DNA from 2 places in the Microbacterium sp. SORGH_AS_0862 genome. Region 2 is predicted to be linked to the other one. Evidence: predicted binding sites of a transcription regulator. Region 2 holds the regulator's gene; the other holds the start of a gene.
The links. Region 2 encodes HrcA, which represses chaperone genes, less so after heat shock. Its sites were predicted from a motif close to TTNGCACTCGNNNNNNNCGAGTGCNAA; they were not measured.
Positions count from the first base shown of each region.

Region 1: the regulator HrcA is predicted to act here: its motif matches at 4,906-4,932, upstream of QE377_RS10485 (Hsp20/alpha crystallin family protein).

Region 1 is NZ_JAUTAY010000001.1:2,153,138-2,162,585, forward strand. It holds gene QE377_RS10455 (LysE family translocator) at 1-168, shown strand, start outside; gene QE377_RS10460 (cation transporter) at 149-820, opposite strand; gene QE377_RS10465 (helix-turn-helix transcriptional regulator) at 817-1,161, opposite strand; gene pgl (6-phosphogluconolactonase) at 1,408-2,136, shown strand; gene QE377_RS10475 (long-chain-fatty-acid--CoA ligase) at 2,168-3,880, shown strand; gene QE377_RS10480 (hypothetical protein) at 3,882-4,856, opposite strand; gene QE377_RS10485 (Hsp20/alpha crystallin family protein) at 5,016-5,453, shown strand; gene QE377_RS10490 (hypothetical protein) at 5,662-5,970, opposite strand; gene QE377_RS10495 (helix-turn-helix domain-containing protein) at 5,993-6,853, opposite strand; gene QE377_RS10500 (class I SAM-dependent methyltransferase) at 6,852-7,646, shown strand; gene QE377_RS10505 (hypothetical protein) at 7,701-8,015, shown strand; gene QE377_RS10510 (SDR family NAD(P)-dependent oxidoreductase) at 8,059-8,886, shown strand; gene QE377_RS10515 (phosphotransferase) at 8,896-9,448, opposite strand, start outside.
Region 2 is NZ_JAUTAY010000001.1:35,422-44,869, forward strand. It holds gene ybeY (rRNA maturation RNase YbeY) at 1-452, opposite strand, end outside; gene QE377_RS00190 (PhoH family protein) at 449-1,480, opposite strand; gene QE377_RS00195 (HIT domain-containing protein) at 1,512-1,859, opposite strand; gene QE377_RS00200 (16S rRNA (uracil(1498)-N(3))-methyltransferase) at 1,883-2,620, opposite strand; gene dnaJ (molecular chaperone DnaJ) at 2,625-3,734, opposite strand; gene hrcA (heat-inducible transcriptional repressor HrcA) at 3,779-4,816, opposite strand; gene QE377_RS00215 (carboxylesterase/lipase family protein) at 4,919-6,334, shown strand; gene hemW (radical SAM family heme chaperone HemW) at 6,336-7,550, opposite strand; gene QE377_RS00225 (DUF1990 family protein) at 7,550-8,200, opposite strand; partial or broken gene lepA (translation elongation factor 4) at 8,252-9,448, opposite strand, start outside.

The sequences.
Region 1 (9,448 bases), 2.1 Mb from region 2:
TTCCAGACGCTCGCTCTCGTGTGCGACAGTGTGTGGGCGCTCGCCGCGGGGACGGCACGTGCCTGGTTCGCCCGTTCGCCGCGGCGTATCTCAACGCTCTCGGGCGCCGGGGGCGTCATGATGATCGGTCTCGGCGGGGCGCTCGCGGTCAGCGGCTCGAAGAGCTGACTCCGCGCTCGCTCTCGAGCACCATGCCGACCGAGGTCGCGCAGGTGTCGCCGCGCCATGCTTCGACGCCCTCTCGCACCGCGAACGCGGCGATCACGAAGCCGGCGACCGCGTCGGCCCACCACCATCCGAACGCGCTGTTGAGCACGAGTCCGACCAGCACGGCCGCCGAAAGGTAGGTGCACAGAAGCGTCTGGGCCGAGTCCGCGACGGCCGTGGCGGAGCCGGCCTCGCGGCCCGCACGTCGCTCGGCGAGCGAGAGGAAGGGCATGATCGCCACGCTCAGCGCCGTCAGGGCGATGCCGATCGGCGAGTGCTCGACTTCGACACGCGTCGCGAGCGTCCACGCCGACGACGCGGCGACGTAGGCCGCGAGCGCAAAGAACGCGACGGCGATCACGCGAAGAGTGCCGCGCTCCCAGCGCTCCGGATCGCGGCGGGTGAACTGCCAGGCGACCGCCGCCGCCGAGAGCACCTCGATCGTCGAATCCAGACCGAACGCCACGAGCGCTGCGGAGGATGCGGCGGCGCCGGCTGCGAGAGCGACGGCCGCTTCGACGACGTTGTAGCCGATCGTCGCGGCCACGATCCAGCGGATGCGGCGCCGCAGCACGCGGACGCGTGCAGCACTCGGAGTGGTCGACGTGCTCATGCGCAGCGACAGGTGTCGCCTGCGCAGCAGCCCGGTTCGACGTAGAGGACGACCTTGAGCAGCTCGTCCAGGGCGGGAGCGAGGTGGCTGTCGGCGAGGCGGTACCAGGTGCGACGCCCTTCGGGGATCGTCTCGACCAGGCCGCATCCGCGCAGACACGCGAGCTGGTTGGACATGACCTGGCGCGAGACTCCGAGGGCGTCGGCGAGATCGGACGGGTACGCCGGGGCCTCTCGCAGGGCCAGAAGAACGCCTGCGCGCGTCGGGTCGGAGAGCGCGTGTCCGAGTCGCGCCAGGGCAGCGGTGTGCGTCGCGGTGGCGCGGTTGAGCACGGTGGTCATGGGGTGGATAGTACACGGAGTTGTGAACTATGGAGAGAAGGCTTCGGCGTGATCAGCCGCGCACGGATCTGTACCCGTTGAGCACGCCGGGCAGGCAGCCGGGGGAGTTCCACAGGGCCGGTTTCCCAGCTGCCATGCATCTGATCGCATACGACCTGGGGTTGAATCGAGGAGGGCGAGGCTGCTCGCCGCGATTGCCGGCGGCACCCGCTCATCCGACCTCATCCGAGACGAGAGAAGCCCATCGTGACCTACGGTTCGATCACCACCTTCCCGCAGGCCGCGGACGTCGCCGCCGAGGCCGCCCGCGACGCGGTTCGCACCCTCGGTGCCGCGGTCGATGAGCACGGCAGTGCCGTGTGGGTTCTCGCCGGCGGCAGCTCGCCGATGGCGGCCTATGCGATCCTCGCGGCGCAGGATGCGGACGCGATCGACTGGTCGAAGGTGACGGTCCTGATCGGCGACGAGCGCTCGGTGCCGATCAGTGACCCGCAGTCGAATTGGGGCACGATCGCCCCCGCGCTCCTGGACCAGCCCGGCTTCGACACCATGGTGCAGCTGCGTCCCGACACGGATGTCGACGAGGACGAGTCCGCGCGCCGCTACGCCGCAGCGATCGCCGCGCTGCCGAAGACGGATGCGGGCGCTCCGCGCCTGGACCTGGTCTGGCTCGGCGTCGGAGAAGACGGTCACACTCTGTCGCTGTTCCCCGGACACCCCGACTTCCGCCCGGTCGACGAGCTCGTGATCCCGGTCCGCAACTCGCCCAAGCCGCCGCCCACGCGCATCACGTTGACGCTGAAGGCGCTGGACGGTGCGCAGCATGTCATCGTCTTCGCGACCGGTGCCGGAAAGAAGGATGCGCTGGCGGAGGCGCTCGCCGAAGGCGCGCTGCCGATCGCGGTCGTCGCAGCTCATGTCACCGCCGCAGGAGGGTCCGTGCAGTGGCTGTTCGACGAGGCTGCGGCCAGCTGAGCCCAACGCTGCGCGCACGGGAGGAGCAGACATGACCGCGGACACGATCTCCGGCTCGCCGCTGGAGGGCCGCCCCTGGATCGCTTCCTACGCGGAAGGGGTGCCGGCCGAGATCGAACCCGTCACCGAGACGCTCGTCGACCTTCTCGACGCGTCCGTCTCCCGCTACGGCGAGCGGGTCGCGGTCGAGTTCTACGGCGCCGAGACGACCTACGACGAGCTGGGCGAGCAGGTCTCACGCACCGCCAACGCGCTGCGCAAGCTGGGCGTCCAGGCGGGCGACCGGGTCGCGCTCATCCTGCCGAACTGTCCGCAGCACGTGGTCGCGTTCTACGCGGCGCTGCGCATCGGGGCGATCGTCGTGGAGCACAACCCGCTCTACACCCCGCGTGAACTGCGCCACCAGTTCGAGGTGCACGGCGCGGTCGTCGCCATCGTCTGGGACAAGGTCGCCGACACCGTCGCCGAGTTCCCCGAGGACGTCGCGCCCTCGGCCATCGTCTCCGTGCGGATGCCGGACGCGCTGCCCTTCGGCAAGCGCCTGGCGCTGCGGCTTCCGGTGGCCAAGGCTCGCGAGACGCGCGAGGCGATGACCACCCGCCCGCGCGCCCGAGGCCTGCTCGAATGGTCCGACTTCGTGCGCGTGCGCAAGCTGCCGCGCAAGTGGCCGAAGCCGCGTCTGGACGACACCGCGCTCCTGCAGCTCACGAGCGGCACGACGGGCACGCCCAAGGCCGCGATCCTGTCGCACCGCAACCTCCGCTCGAACGCCGCGCAGGGGCGGGCCTGGGTCCCCGGGCTCACCGAGGGCGGCGAGGTGTTCTACGCCGTGCTGCCGCTGTTCCACGCGTACGGGCTCACCCTCTGCCTCACCTTCGCGATCTCGTTGGGTGCCCGCGTCGTGCTGTTCCCGAAGTTCGACGTGGATGCGGTCGTCGCCGCCTCCGCGAAATCGAAGCCCACGTTCCTGCCCGCCGTGCCGCCGATCTACGACGCGCTCTCGCGGGCCAGCACGCGCAAGGGCGTCGATCTGTCCAGCATCCGCTTCGCGATCTCCGGGGCGACGAGTCTGCCGGTGCCGACGGTGACGCGCTGGGAGGAGGCGACCGGCGGACTGCTCGTCGAGGGCTACGGCATGACGGAGACGTCGCCCGTCGCGCTCGGCAATCCGATCGGGCCCTCGCGGCGCCCGGGCACCGTGGGCGTCCCGTTCCCGAGCACCGAGATCCGGGTCGTCGACCCCGACGATCCTCGCGTCGACCGTCCGGCTGGAGAGGCGGGGGAGCTGCTCATCCGCGGTCCGCAGGTGTTCCAGGGCTATTGGCAGCAGCCCGACGAGACCCAGGCCGTGCTGCTTCCCGGGGGATGGCTGCGTACCGGCGACATCGTGACGGTGAGCGAAGACGGCTTCGTCACGGTCATCGATCGCGTCAAGGAGCTCATCATCACGGGCGGCTTCAACGTCAGCCCGACCGAGGTCGAGCAGGTGCTGCTGCTGCATCCGGATGTGGCGGAGGCGGCCGTCGTCGGCATCCCCCGTCCTTCCGGCGGTGAGGATGTCGTGGCCGCGATCGTCACCCGGGAGGGCGCGGTCTTCGACGCGGCAGCGCTGCGGGACTTCGCGCGCACGCACATCACCTCGTACAAGGTGCCCAAGCGGATCGTCGAGGTGCAGGATCTGCCCCGCTCGCAGATCGGCAAGGTGCTGCGCCGCGTCGTCCGCGAGCGTCTCTCGGCCCGCTGAGTCAGGCGCGCGAGAGGGTAACCAGGCCGCGGCGCGAGCTGGACCTCGCGAGCCCCTCCGTCTCGGCGAGACGAAGGGTGCGCGCCGGCAGCGGAGGAAGCTCGGATGCGAGGCCGTCCGCCTGCTTCGCGATGCCCACGAGCAGCGCCAGATCGACCCCCGGTGCGGTGACCTCGAGCCGCGCGTAGTCGCTCGTGGTGCCCCATCGCAGCCGCTCGATCTCGCTCAGCCGAAGCGCGTGCGTCGCCTCGCCGGCGGTGATCCACATCCGGTCGCGTGACACGCGCACGCTCGCTTCGACGGAGCGTCTGCGCAACAGCGCGGTGACGATGAGATAGGCGGGGAAGGCGAAGAGCGCCCCGAGCGCGAGGATCAGCATGCGGGGTCCAAGTCGCTCGACGACGGCGCTGAACATGATGAGCGCCGTGGTGACGAGCGCCCCCGTCACGACGATGGTGGCGATCATCCACACCGTGAGCTCCCGCATCCGCATCGGGATCGCCCGGAAGCGGAGGATGACAGCGTCGCCGTCGTTCTCCCAGGCCAGCGGTACCCGCGGCTGCGCTCGGGTCTTGCCCGGTAGGAGGTTGATGACGCGGCTGAGCAGTGTGATCCAGACCCAGCCGGCGGCAGGGGGCAATGCGAGGAGCAGCCCCGCATAGATCGCGCGCGGTGCGCCGGGCGCGAAGAGCGGCGGAAGGAACTCGATCGATGCGTAGAGGGCCGGTGCGAGGGCGACCGCCACCAGGAGGTGGACGATCGCGCCGGTCGGATGCGGCATGCGCACCGTGAGGTTCACGAACCAGATCCCGCAGAGGGCCCCCGCGATGATCGTCATCAGGAAGGGGAAGAACCCGCCCTCGGTGAGGTATCCGGGCAAGGCTGCCAGGATGCAGGCGGCCGCCCAGATCAGCGGGTTCAGGGCGATCCTCCGCAGCAGCGGCGGTCGTTTCGCCGCCTCGGCGGAGTCGTTCACGCGCCGAGTCTATGAGGTCGCAGGCGGGCCCTAGAGGCGGCTGTGAGAACTAGCACTCGTGGCATGAGAGTGCTAATCTGTGATTGTTGAGTCAAGGGGGCTCAACTTAGGGACTACGGGTCGGATACCACATCCGATCCCGCTCGAGAGGAGACGACTATGGCTGCATACGACTCGCTCCGTGACCTGGAGCGCATGGCGAACACGTTCTTCGACACCGCACGGCGCGGCCCTCGGCAGATGCCGATGGACCTCTACCGCGACGGCGACCACTACGTCCTCACCGCCGACCTGCCGGGCATCGACCCCGGCTCGGTCGACGTCGACATCGACGGCCAGCTGCTCACTATCCGCGCCGAGCGCACGCTGTCGGCCGGCGACGGCGTGACCTGGATCACGCGCGAGCGGACGTCGGGCACCTTCTTGCGTCAGCTGAGCCTCGGTCAGGGACTCGACACCGAGAAGATCTCGGCGAGCTACCGCAACGGTGTGCTGAGTGTCACAATCCCCGTCAGCGAGAAGGCGAAGCCGCGCAAGGTCGAGATCGCCACGGGTGATGACGCCCCCGCGCTGCAGGTCTCGGAGTCGCAGAACTGACGCATCGCGGACAGCAGTAAGGGCCGGTCGGAGAGGCTTCCGACCGGCCCTTGTCCCTTTGCACCAAGAGTGTCCTGCAATCACATGTCGGTAGCTGCCACAGCAAAACAACTACCGTGCGAGCACTCTATAACGGTGAGATAACGGAGCGGAAGAGGTTTCCGTTACCTTTTCGTGATTCTTTGCTGACGCATAGCCGACTGTCGGGTCAGCGGTCGCGGACAGGTGTGATCAGCACCCCGCCGAAGCGCGCCTCGGAGTACTCCCACTCGCGTCCGTCGACCCACACTCGTGCCGAGGCGCAGGGGAGGGACTCGTGCTCGCCGTCCGGCCAGTGCAGCACGAACCCGCCGCCGAAGGAGGCGTTCGATCCGGTGACGCGGGCGCCGTCCGCATCCACGGCGCGAGCCTCGCACTCGTCGCAGAGATACTCGGGGTACCGGTCCGACTGCGCGACCTCGGCGCCGCAATTCGGGCAGGGTTGCGTGCCGCGGGAACCGGGGAGGAAAGCAGTCATGGCACGAGTGTAGGTCGGGTGTTCACGCCGCCGGCGGGAGCCAGATCGTGAGGCGCACGGCGTCGTCCGGCAGGTGGAGGATCTCGTAACTCCGCTCGACGACGACACCGTCGCGTCCGCGGATGCGGGTGGTCGCGCCCCGGCGCCGCTCGACGATGTGCCCGCTCCACCACGCCGTGAACTGCGGGCTCTCGGCCCCGAGTCCGCGAACGAGATCGCCCAGTCGAGGGTCGTCGAGGCGGTCGACGTTCGCCGCGCGGAGGTGGGCGACGGCGCCGCGGGCGAGCTCCTCCCAGTCGAGGAACGTCTCGCGGGCGCGCGGGTCGGTGAGCAGGTAACGGCACGTGTTGCGTTGCTCGGGAGGAAGTTCGGCGAGCCCGGCGTACAGCGACATCCCCTCCTCGTTCGCCGCGACGATCGTGCTGAACCGGTCGAGCACGTACGCGGGCTGGGGGCGGACCGCCGCGACGAGCGCCGACATCCGCGGGAGGACTTCGGCGTCCGCCGTCGGCTCGGCGGGTGCAACGGCGGCGTCGCGGAGCCGCAGGAGATGACGCGCCGCATCCGGAGACAGGGCGAGCGCGTGGGCGAGAGCCGTGAGTACGGCATCGCTCGGGTGGGATTCGCGCCCCTGCTCGAGCCGGATGTAGTAGTCGACGCTGATCCCGGCGCGGGTCGCGACCTCCTCGCGGCGCAGACCCGGGGTGCGCCGGGCGCCGGGGGAGTCGTGTCCGGGCGCGAGCGCCCTGTCCTGGCGGCGAGCACGGAGGAAGTCGCCGAGTTCGTTCGCGATGACGGGCTCCTCTCTGCTGGGTGGGTGGGCCGCTCCTATGAACAGTACGGTCTTCCGCGGGGGCGGCTCGAAGTCGGAACGTGGAGGCATGTCCACCTATACCCACGGTCACCACGAATCCGTGCTGCGCTCGCACCGCTGGCGCACTGCCGAGAACTCCGCCGCCTACCTCCTGCCGTTTCTCGGAGGCGACGACCGAGTGCTGGACGTGGGGGCCGGCCCCGGCACGATCACCGTCGATCTCGCGGATCGCGTGGCGCACGTCACCGCCACCGAGATCGGCGAGGACGAGGCGGCGCTGACCGGGGCGACGGTCCGAGAGCGGGGAGTTCAGAACGTCGACGTGCGGATCGCGGACGTGCACGCTCTGCCGTTCGACGACGACTCGTTCGACGTCACGCACGCCCATCAGGTGCTGCAGCACATCGCGGATCCGGTGCAGGCGCTGAGGGAGCTCGCGCGAGTGACTCGACCCGGCGGGATCATCGCGGTGCGCGACGCCGACTTCGCCGGGTTCGCATGGTGGCCGCAGCTGCCCGAACTGGACCGCTGGCTGGAGCTGTATCAGGCGACGGCGCGCGCCAACGGCGGCGAACCGGATGCCGGCCGACGCCTCCTCTCCTGGGCGCGGGAGGCAGGGCTCACCGACATCAGCGCGTCGTCGAGCACGTGGTGCTACGCGAGCGCCGATGAGCGGATGTGGTGGGGCAATCTGTGGGCGGACCGCATCCGTCAGTCCGCTCTCGCACGCCAGCTGGAGGCGAGGCCGGACACCGACGCCGACGAGCTCGACCGGATCGCCGCCGGGTGGCGTGAGTGGGCCGCATCCGATGACGGCTGGTTCTCGCTCCTACACGGCGAGATCATCTGCCGTGTGTCCTGACGGGATCAGACCGGGTACGGTGGCACTTCCGACCCATCGATGCCGGAGGACGACATGAGCTCCGACCAGCGCGGTCGCCCGCGTCCTCCGCAGGCGTTGAATCTCGTTCTCGCGTACGTCGCCTTCGTGCCCTTGGCGATCATCTGGGCGTCGTTCTCGTGGATCATGCTGACCACGAGCGGCGCGAGCAGTATGGCGGCGCTCATGCCGATGGCGGCGTTCCTGTTCACCTCATGGCTCTGGGTGCTGCTGGCGATCATCGCTCTGGCGCGGTCCGCGCGATACGGGAGCAACGCGCATGCGCTCGTGGTCTCGCTCGCGGCCCTCCTGCTCGCCGTCCTCGGACTCTTCTTCATGCTGCCTCGGTAGCAACGACGACTAGGCTTTCGCGAGCTACGGCGAAGGAGGCCTCATGGCGGGCAAGACGATCGTGATCACCGGTGCGAGCGACGGCATCGGGCGGGAGGCGGCGCGGGCGCTGCACGCGCAGGGGCACACCGTCATCCCCGTCGGGCGCAATCCCGAGCGCACCGCGCAGATCGCCCGAGAGGTCGGGTCGCGTGTGCACCTCGCGGACTTCGCCGATCTCGCGAGCGTCCGTGAACTCGCCGACGATCTGCTCACGCAGTACGACCGCATCGATGTGCTCGCCAACAACGCCGGGGGCATCTTCGGCAAGGTGCGTGAGAGCACGATCGATGGACACGAGATGACCTTTCAGGTGAATTACCTCGCGCCGTTCCTGCTCACACAGCTGCTCATGGACCGGCTCATCGCCTCCACGGCCACGATCATCAACACCTCCAGCGTCGGCGCGCGTCTGTTCGGTCAGCTGGATATCGACGACCTCGACAACGAACGCTCGTTCAGTTCCACGCGCGCCTACGGCACCGCCAAGCTCGAGCAGATCCTGCACGTCAAGGAGCTCGATCGGCGCTACCGAGCGCGGGGCATCGGCGCGGTGGCCTTCCACCCGGGCAACATCGCCACGAGCTTCTCGAACGCGCCCAGCTCACCCATGCGCCTTATCTACCAGACGCCGCTCAAGAAGCTCTTCCTCACGAGCATCCCGAAGGGGGCCGACACCCTCGTCTACCTCGCGGAAGGTGCTCCGGGCCGCGACTACGCGCCCGGCGAGTACTACGTGAAGCGCAAGCCCGCGCGGACTCATGCGCAGGCAGACGATGCCGCTCTGGCGAGGGAGCTGTGGGAGCGCAGCGAGCGCATGCTCGCGCTCTAGGCAGTGGGCTCAGCGCGCGTTCAGCGCCTCGGTCCAGGCAGCCAGGTGCTCGCGTGCGTAGCGGGATGCGGCGAGCCAGTGATCGCCGTGACCCGACGAGAACATGGATCCCCAGGGTTCACGGCTCTCGGCGTGGGACGAGCGCAGAAGCTCGTGCATCGCCTCCGCTCGGGCGGCCATTGCGGCGGGCAGCGCCGCACGCAGCTCGGCATCCGCGTCGTAACCGTCGATGAACGCGGTCAGATCGGCAGCGGATGCCGCGGGCGGGCGTGACGGATCGTTGAGCGTGAAAGCCTGCGCCGAGTATGCGAGATCCCACAGCCGCGTGCTGGGTGCCGCCGCATCCCAGTCGATGAAGACCCATCTCTCGCCGGTCACGAGGTTCCACGGGGCGAGGTCGTTGTGGCAGACCAGATCGTCCCCGGGCGCCGGGATCGCGGAATCCCAGGTCGCGCCCGGTGGGGCCTCGAACCCCGCGCTCGCATCGTGGATGGCGCGCACCATTGCGCCCACGCGATGAAGCTCCGGCCGCGTCAGTCCCGTCTCCGCCAGCGCGCCGGGG
Region 2 (9,448 bases):
GCGAGGGTGAAGGCGACGATGAGATCGCGTTGCAGGCCGAACATCTCGGCCGCGTCGTCGGGCTCGGCGTGATCGAAGCCGAGCAGATGCAGCAGCCCGTGCGTGGTGAGCATGATGAGCTCGTCCTGCATCGGATGCGGCGGCTTCGCCTCGCGTGCCTGGGTCTCGGCGACCTGAGGGCACAGCACGATGTCGCCCAGCAGACCGGGAGGGGTGGGAGCCTCTTCGGAACCCGGCCGCAGCTCGTCCATCGGGAAGCTCAGCACGTCGGTCGGTCCGGGCTCGTCCATCCACTGCACGTGCAGCGCCTCCATGGCGCCCTCGTCGACCAAGAGGATCGCGACGTCGGCGTCCGGGCTGATGTGCAGCTCCGAGAAGTTGCTCTCCATGAGGCGCAACAGCACGGTCTCGTCGACGTCGATGCCGGACTCGTTGGTGATCTCGATCGTCATGAGCGTCCTCGCTTCGGAAGGTGGTCGCGCGCCCCGCCGCGCCTCTGGGCACGATTGGCGAGCTCGCTGGCCTCGTCCCGCTCGCGCCGGGACGCGAGGCGTCTCTCGTCGAACTCGGTGTACGCGTCGACGATCTTGCCGACGAGGGTGTGGCGCACCACGTCGTCGCTCGTGAGGTACGAGAAATGGATGTCGTCGATGTCCTTGAGCACCCGCGTCACCAGCCGGAGGCCGGAGGCACCCTGCGGCAGGTCGATCTGCGTGATGTCGCCGGTGACGACCATGCGTGTTCCGAACCCCAGGCGGGTGAGGAACATCTTCATCTGCTCCGGGGTGGTGTTCTGCGCCTCGTCGAGCACGACGAAGGAGTCGTTGAGCGTGCGTCCGCGCATGTAGGCGAGGGGGGCCACCTCGATGGTTCCACTGGCCATGAGCTTGGGGACGAGCTCCGGGTCGAGCATCTCGTTGAGCGCGTCGTAGAGCGGCCGCAGGTAGGGATCGATCTTGTCGGTCAGCGAGCCGGGGAGGAACCCCAGGCGCTCCCCCGCCTCGATCGCCGGCCGGCTGAGGATGATGCGGCTGACCTCCTTGCGCTGCAGCGCCTGGACGGCTTTCGCCATCGCCAGATAGGTCTTGCCGGTTCCGGCGGGACCGATGCCGAACACGATCGTGTTCTCCTCGATCGCGTCGACGTAGGCCTTCTGTCCGAGCGTCTTCGGGCGGATGACCTTGCCCCGCGACGACAGGATCGCCTCGCCCATGACCTCGGACGGACGCATCCCACCGTCCGTGTCGAGGATGCGGCGCGACGACGCCACGTCGGCGGGACCGAGATCCTGTCCGCGGCGGGTCATGACCAGCAGCTCCTCCACGAGCGTCTTGGCCGCGGCGACATCGGCGGCCGAGCCGGAGAGGGTGATCTCATTACCGCGCACGTGCACGTCGACATCCGGATGCTCACGCTCGACCACGCGCAGAAGGCGGTCCTGCGGCCCGAGAAGCTGCACCATGGCGATGCCGTCGGCCATCAGCTTCTCGACGGCTTCGGGTTGAGGCTGCTCAGGCACCGACGCTCCCCTCCGCCAGGTCGCCGGCGAGGACGTGGGCGTGTACATGGAACACGGTCTGCCCGGCACCGGCACCGGTGTTGAAGACGAGGCGGAAGTCGCCGTCCGCGTGCTCGGCGGCGACCTTGCCTGCGACCTCGACCATCTCGGCCAGCAGATCGGGCGCCTGCGCCGCGAGCGACACGACGTCGCGGTAGTCCGGTGTCTTCGGGATCACCAGGAGGTGGACGGGAGCCTGGGGTGCGATGTCACGGATGACGAAGACGCGCTCGGTCTCGACGAGGATCTCCGCGGGGATCTCGCCCAGCAGGATGCGGGTGAACACGGACTGCTCGCTCATTCCTCCAGTCTATGCGCGCGCGTTCACCACCGACCGAGGAGGGCCTCGATCGCTGCCAGCGCGGCCGGTCCCGCGGTCGATGTGCGCAGCACTCCGGTTCCGAGCCGGACCGGATGCGCGCCCGCCGCAGCGAACGTGTCGAGCTCGGCGGCGTCGATGCCGCCTTCGGGCCCCACCACCAGGACGATCTCCGGGGCATCCCGCAGCTCCCGCATCCTAGCGCTGAGCGGTTGGGACGCACCCGGCTCCAGCACGAGCGTCGGGACAGCCGCGGCACGCTGCGCGATCTGCGCGCTCGTGCGCACCTCGCTCACCTCCGGCACCCACGCGCGGTGGGCCTGCTTGGCGGCCTCGCGGACGATCTGCGTCCAGCGGGCGCGACCTTTTTCCGCCTTGGCCGTATCCCAGCGCGAGACGCTGCGAGCGGCCTGCCACGGCACGACCTCGGCAACGCCGAGCTCCGTCGCGGCCTGCACCGCCATCTCATCGCGGTCGCCCTTCGCCAGCGCTTGGACGAGGACCAGGCGCGGCGCAGGGGCGCGGACGTCCTCGCGCCGATGGATCTCGACGACCACCTCGCGCGGCGCCACGCTCACGCACGTTCCGGTCGCCCAGGCGCCTCGCCCGTCGCCGATCGTCACCTCCTCGCCGACGCGCACACGCCGCACGGTGGCGGCGTGGTGCGCCTCGGCTCCGGTCAGCACGACCGTACGGCCGGGATGCGCGTCGGAGGCATCGTCGAGGAGGAAGTGCAGCGCCATCGGATCACCCGTTGCGGAAGCGGTCGCGCAGCTTGGCGAACAGGCCCTGCTGGAACTCCGACAGGCGGGGAGCCGGCGCCTTCGTCTTCTTGGCGAACTCCTCGATGAGAGCCCGCTCCTTGTGGTCGAGGCGGGTCGGCGTGACCACGTGAACGCCGATCTTCAGGTCGCCGCGCTGGTTGCCGCGAAGCGGCGTGATGCCGCGGCCCTTGATCGTGAGCACGTCGCCCGCCTGGACACCCGCGCGCAGCTCGAGGTCGACGGGGCCGTCCAGCGCCTCGATCCGGGTCGTGGTGCCGAGGATCGCGTCTGGCATCGAGACGTCGAGGGTCGCGAGCAGGTCGTCGCCGTCGCGGCTGAAGACCTCGTCGGCGGCGACCGTGATCTCCAGATACAGGTCGCCGTGGGGGCCGCCCGCAGGGCCCACCTCACCGGAGCCGGGAAGCTGGAGCCGCAGGCCCGTCTCCACGCCCGCGGGGATGTCGACCGACACCGTTCGCCGCGCACGCACCCGGCCCTGGCCCTGGCACGTCGCGCACGGGTAAGGGATCGTGGTGCCGTAGCCCTGGCACGTCGCGCAGGGCTGGTTGGTGACGACGTTGCCGAGCAGGCTCCGGACCGTGCGCTGGACGTGGCCGCTGCCGTGGCAGATGTCGCACGTGACGGGTGACGTACCCGGCTGGCAGCACCCGCCCTCACACGTCTCGCAGAGCACGGCGGTGTCCACCTCGATGTCGCGGTGCGCTCCGAAGATCACCTCTCGCAGCTCCAGCGTCACGCGCACGAGGGCGTCCTGGCCCCGTTCGGTGCGCGAGCGCGGGCGTACCCGTCCTGCGCCGCCGCCGCCGAAGAACGTGTCGAAGATGTCGCCGAACCCGCCGAAGCCCTGCGCCCCGCCGAACCCGCCGCTGTCGCCGCCCATGTCGTATCGGCGACGCTGCTCGCTGTCACTCAGCACGTCGTAGGCGTGCGTGACGAGCTTGAACCGCTCCGCCGCGTCCTCACCGGGATTCACATCGGGATGCAGCTGGCGCGCGAGCTTGCGATACGCCTTCTTGATGTCATCCTGCGATGCATCGCGAGGCACCCCGAGTACTTCGTAGTGGTCTGCCACTTCAGCCTTCCCGTCCGCGTGCCGCGGAATCGTCTCGCGCGCGCTCAGCGCGCGCGTTCGTCTTCTTCCAGCAGACGGCTCAGGTAGTGAGCCACGGCACGGACGGCCGCGAGGTTGCTGGAGTAGTCCATTCGGGTGGGCCCGAGCACGCCCACGCGCGCCTGCCCCCCGGTCGTGTCGTAATCGCTGGCCACCACCGACGCCTCGACGAGTCCGAACGCCTCGTTCTCGCGGCCGATGGATGCGGCGAGTCCCTGCTCGTCGGCCACCATCTCGCCCATCAGACGCAGCAGCGTGACCTGCTCCTCGATCGCTTCCAGCAGCGGGTAGATGCTGCCGCGGAAGTCACCCTCTGCCCGGGCGAGGTTGGCGGTACCCGCCATGACCAGCCGATCCTGCCGGAACTCGTCGAGCTCCTCACCCACGGTGCGCAGGAGCGCACCGAGGGCTCTATCGGACCGGCTGTCGGTCAACGTCTCGGCCAGAGCCTGCGCGACGCGTTGTGTGCCCTCGCGGACGGGCCTCCCGGTGACGAGGACCGACACCTGCGCGCGGAGCGTCGCCACATCCGTCTCATCGAGCGGCTCGGGCCCCGCCATCAGACGCTGCGACACCCGACCGGTGTCGGTGACGAGCACGACGACCAGGCGCGAGCCACCGAGGTGGACGAGTTCGACGTGCGTGATGCTCGCGCGCTCGAACGACGGATACTGCACCAGGGCGACCTGACCGGTGAGCTGGGTCAGGGCGCGGACGGTGCGCCCCAGCATGTCATCGAGATCCGCCGGAGCCCCGAGGAACGCCGTGATCGCCGAGCGCTGGGCGCTCGTGAGCGGGCGCAGCTCGGCGAGGTGGTTGACGAACACGCGATAGCCCTTGTCGGTCGGCACCCGGCCGGACGACGTGTGCGGTGCGGTGATCAGCTCCTCGTCCTCGAGCAGCGCCATGTCGTTGCGGATCGTCGCCGCGGACACGCCGAACGAATGACGTTCGACGATCGACTTGCTGCCGACGGGTTCGCGCGTCTCGACGTAGTCCTGGACGATCGCCCGAAGCACGTCGAGTCCCCGATCGCTGACCATGCGCACTCCCTCCTGGCACTCGAGGTCTGGGAGTGCCAATTCTAGCGCGCTCGGGAGGCGAGTCGCCGGAAGGCCTCCCGTAGACTCTCGAGAGGAGGTCGCATGTCCCATCCCGTCGTCCACACCGAGGCCGGAGCAGTATCCGGAACCCGCTTCGAGGGGATCGAGCGCTACCTCCGCATCCCCTACGCACAGCCCCCGGTCGGAGCACGGCGCTTCGCTCTCCCCGAGCCGGTCGCGGCCTGGGAGGGCGTGCGCGAGGCCACGGCTTTCGGGCCCACATCGCCACAGTCGCCCTATCCCGGGTTCGTCGGCGAGCTCCTCGCATCGACGATCATCCCCGGCGACGACATCCTGACCGTCAACGTGTGGCGGCCCGCGGATGCGGACGGCGCCGCGGTGATGCTGTGGGTCCACGGCGGGGCGCTCGAACGAGGTACGAGCGCCATCAGCACCTATGACGGCACACCGTTCGCGCGTGACGGAGTCGTCTTCGTGTCGGCGAACTATCGTCTCGGCGCCGAGGGCTTCTCGGTCCTGCCGGACGCGCCTCGCAATGTCGGACTCGCTGATGCTGCCGAGGCCCTGCGATGGACCCACCGCAACATCGCCCGTTTCGGCGGCGATCCCTCGAGGATCACCATCTTCGGCGAATCGGCCGGCGGCGCCGTGGTCGCCGCGCTTCTCGCTCGCGAGGACCTGCGCCCGCTCCTCGCGGGGGCCGTCATCGAGTCGGGACCGCTGGACGCCGTATCGGCCGAGCGCGCCGCCCGGCCGACACAGGACATCGCGCGCAAGCTCGGCACGCCCGCCACCGCCGAGGCCCTTCGAACGATCTCGCCGGAGCGACTCGTCGCCGCGAGGGACGAGCTGACGGCGTCGTCCACGTTGTTGAAGGCCGCACCGGGCTTCAACGCCACCATCGACCCGACGACGTTGCCGGAGAACCCGCGCCGCGCCCTCGTCGATGCCGACCTTCCGGTCATCATCGGCACCAACACCGACGAGTACCGCCTCTGGTACCCCGCGGCGGCACTCGCGAAGCTCTCGCGCCGCACGTATGCACTTCTGGCGCTCGCGAAGCGTCTCCCGCGGGGCGTCTGGCGCGAGTACCGGGCGGCTTTCCGCGACGCCTCTCCGGGAGAGATCATCGGACAGGTCCTGACGGATCTGGCCGTCCGACAGCCGGCGATCGAGGTCGCGCGTGCGCGCAGCGCGCCGACATTCGTGTACGAGTTCGCCTGGCCGAGCCCGGTGCGCGATCTTCGCGCCGCGCACGCTCTGGAAATCGGCTTCGTCTTCGACGCGCTGGGCGACTCGGGCGCGATCACGATGGCGGGGACCGGTGCCCCGCAGGAGTTGGCCACGCGCATGCACGCCGACTGGATCCGTTTCGCCGAGACCGGCGATCCTGGCTGGCCCGCTTTCCGGGACGGCCAGCTCGTGCGCCGTTACGACACCTCGACGGAGGATGTGCCGCTGCCGCGCGCTGAGGTGCTCGCGGCGCTCACCCGCTGAGTCAGTCGGTCAGCGCGCGGACGACCGCGTCGGCCAGCAGCCGGCCGCGACGCGTGAGCACGATGCGACCGCGCAGAGCGGTCGCGCCGTCGACGAGCCCGTCGGCGATGAGTCCGGCCACGGCGCTGCGCCGATCGCTCGGGACCGCTTCGATCGGCAGGCCCTCGCGGATGCGGGATTCGAGCAGAATCCGCTCGAGCGTGCGCGCCTCCTGATCGGGAACCTCCCTGGCGGCCGCGGGCGACGAGCCCTGCGAGAGTCGTTGCGCGTACGCCGCCGGGTGCTTCACATTCCACCAGCGCACGCCGGCGACGTGGCTGTGCGCGCCCGGACCGAACCCCCACCAGTCGGTTCCGCGCCAGTAGGCGAGGTTGTGGCGCGAACGATGCCTCGCGCCGCGCGCCCAGTTCGAGACCTCGTACCAGTCGTAGCCCGCATCCGCCATCGCGTCGTCGACGAGCTCGTACATCTCGGCCTGCAGATCGTCGTCCGGCGCGCGGACCTCGCCGGCACGGATGCGGCGGGCGAGCTTGGTGCCGTCCTCGATGATGAGCGCGTAGGCGGAGAGGTGATCCGGCTCCAGCGCGAGGGCGGCGTCGACCGAGGCTCGCCAATCGGCCAGAGACTCCCCCGGGGCGCCGTAGATCAGATCGACGCTCACATCGAGCCCGGCCGCCCGTGCCCCGGCGACGGCCGCTGCCACGTTGGCGGGGTCGTGCGTGCGGTCGAGAGCGGCCAGAACGTGCGGGACGCTCGACTGCATGCCGATCGAGACCCGCGTCACTCCGGCGTCGGCCAGTTCGGCGAGGGACGCGGGGGTCACGGAATCCGGATTGGCCTCGACAGTGATCTCGGCGCCTTCTGCGATGCCGAAGCCCTCGCGCACGGCATGCAACATGCTACCCAGCGCCGCCGATGACAGCAGGGTCGGCGTGCCCCCGCCGAAGAAGACGGTCTGCGCCGGCCGCGGAACGTCTGCCAGCACCCGGGTCGCCAGGGCGATCTCGCGGCTCAGGTCGTCCGGGTAGTCGTCCCGTCGGTGGCCGCGCAGCTCATCCGCGGTGTACGTGTTGAAGTCGCAGTATCCGCAGCGCACACGGCAGTACGGAACGTGGATGTAGACACCGAAGTCTGTGCCGGAATCCACCACCGTGCCCTCGGGGAGAGCGCCGTCGGCGGGTGCGATGTCGCCGTCGGGAAGAACGGATGGGGCCATCAGGCGGGGGTCGTGTACATGGGCGAGATCGCGCGCAGGTACCGGCCGAAGAGCTCGCGGCGGCGGCGGCGCACGAGCGCGGGGACAAGGCGGTAGAGCGGCGCCACCGGGCGGTCGAATGCACGAACGGTGAACCAGACCTCGTCGTCGCCGCGCCACTCGATCATGAACGACTCCTCGCCGCTCACCACCGAGTCGCGCACCGTGCCCAGCGCGAACCCGATGCGTCGTTTCTCCTCGACGACGAAGATCACCCGCAGCTCCGCGTCGACGCGGTAGCCGCCGACGCGCCCGCGCACATGCACCGATGAACCGGCGGCCACGTACGGTGTCCCGTCGGCATCGAAGCGCTGGTCGGCATCGAGGCGACTGGGGGCGATCGGCTGGCCCTCGTCGTCGAACGAGACGCCCGAGTAGCTCGGGTCGGATGCGGGGCGCACCTCTGCGATCGAGATGCCGCCGTCGCGGAGGGCACTCCAGGAGAGCAGCGCGTCGCCCGCCGAGCGGAAGCGCTCTTCGCCGCTGCCCAGCTTCCACGACTCCTGTGCGGGGATGCTCTTCTCCGGCGGGTACTGGAGGAGGTCGGGAGCCTGCGTCGCCCCGACGGCGGCGTAGTCGACGGTCTCGTCCCGGAAGGTCCCACGGCGCATGGTCTCCAGCGTACCGAGCCGGCCTGGATGCACGATCCGAATGTGAATCCCCTACTTCTTCGTCTCGACGTCACCCGACAGTGCGGCGATGAACGCCTCCTGGGGCACCTCGACGCGTCCGACCATCTTCATGCGCTTCTTGCCCTCCTTCTGCTTCTCGAGCAGCTTGCGCTTACGCGTGATGTCGCCGCCGTAGCACTTGGCGAGCACGTCCTTGCGGATCGCGCGGATGTTCTCGCGGGCGATGATCCGCGCGCCGATGGCGGCCTGGATCGGAACCTCGAACTGCTGACGAGGGATGAGCTTGCGCAGCCGCTCGGTCATCATCGTGCCGTAGGCGTATGCCTTCTCTCGGTGCACGATCGAGCTGAAGGCGTCGACCTTCTCGCCCTGCAGGAGGATGTCGACCTTCACGAGGTCGGCCGTCTGGGAACCGGCGGGCTCGTAGTCCAGGCTCGCGTAGCCCTGCGTGCGGCTCTTGAGGTGGTCGAAGAAGTCGAAGACGATCTCACCCAGCGGCATGTTGTAGCGCAGCTCGACGCGGTCCTCGCTGAGATAGTCCATCCCCAGCAGCGTTCCGCGGCGCGACTGGCACAGCTCCATCACGGTGCCGACGTAATCCTTGGGCAGCAGGATGCCGACCTTGACGACCGGCTCGGAGACCTCGGCCACCCGGCCGTCCGGGTACTCGCTCGGGTTGGTGACGGTGACCGTCTCCCCCGTGTCCGTCATGACCTCGTACGTCACGGAGGGCGCAGTGGTGATCAGGTCGAGGCCGAACTCGCGCGAGAGGCGCTCGGTGATGATCTCGAGGTGCAGGAGCCCGAGGAATCCGCAGCGGAAGCCGAAGCCGAGCGCGACGGAGGTCTCCGGCTCGTACTGCAGCGATGCGTCGGACAGCTTCAGCTTGTCGAGCGCCTCGCGCAGCTCCGCGTAATCGCTGCCGTCGATCGGGTAGATGCCCGAGAAGACCATGGGCTTGGGGTCGGTGTAACCGGGCAGCGCGTCGGTGGCGGGCTTGCGGTGGTTCGTGATGGTGTCACCGACTTTCGACTGGCGCACATCCTTCACGCCCGTGATCAGGTATCCGACCTCTCCGACGCCCAGGCCCTTGGTGGGGACGGGCTCGGGGCTGGAGACGCCGATCTCGAGCAGTTCGTGGGTGGCCTTGGTCGACATCATCTGGATCCGCTCGCGCGGCTCGAGCTTGCCGTCGACCATGCGGACGTAGGTGACGACGCCGCGGTA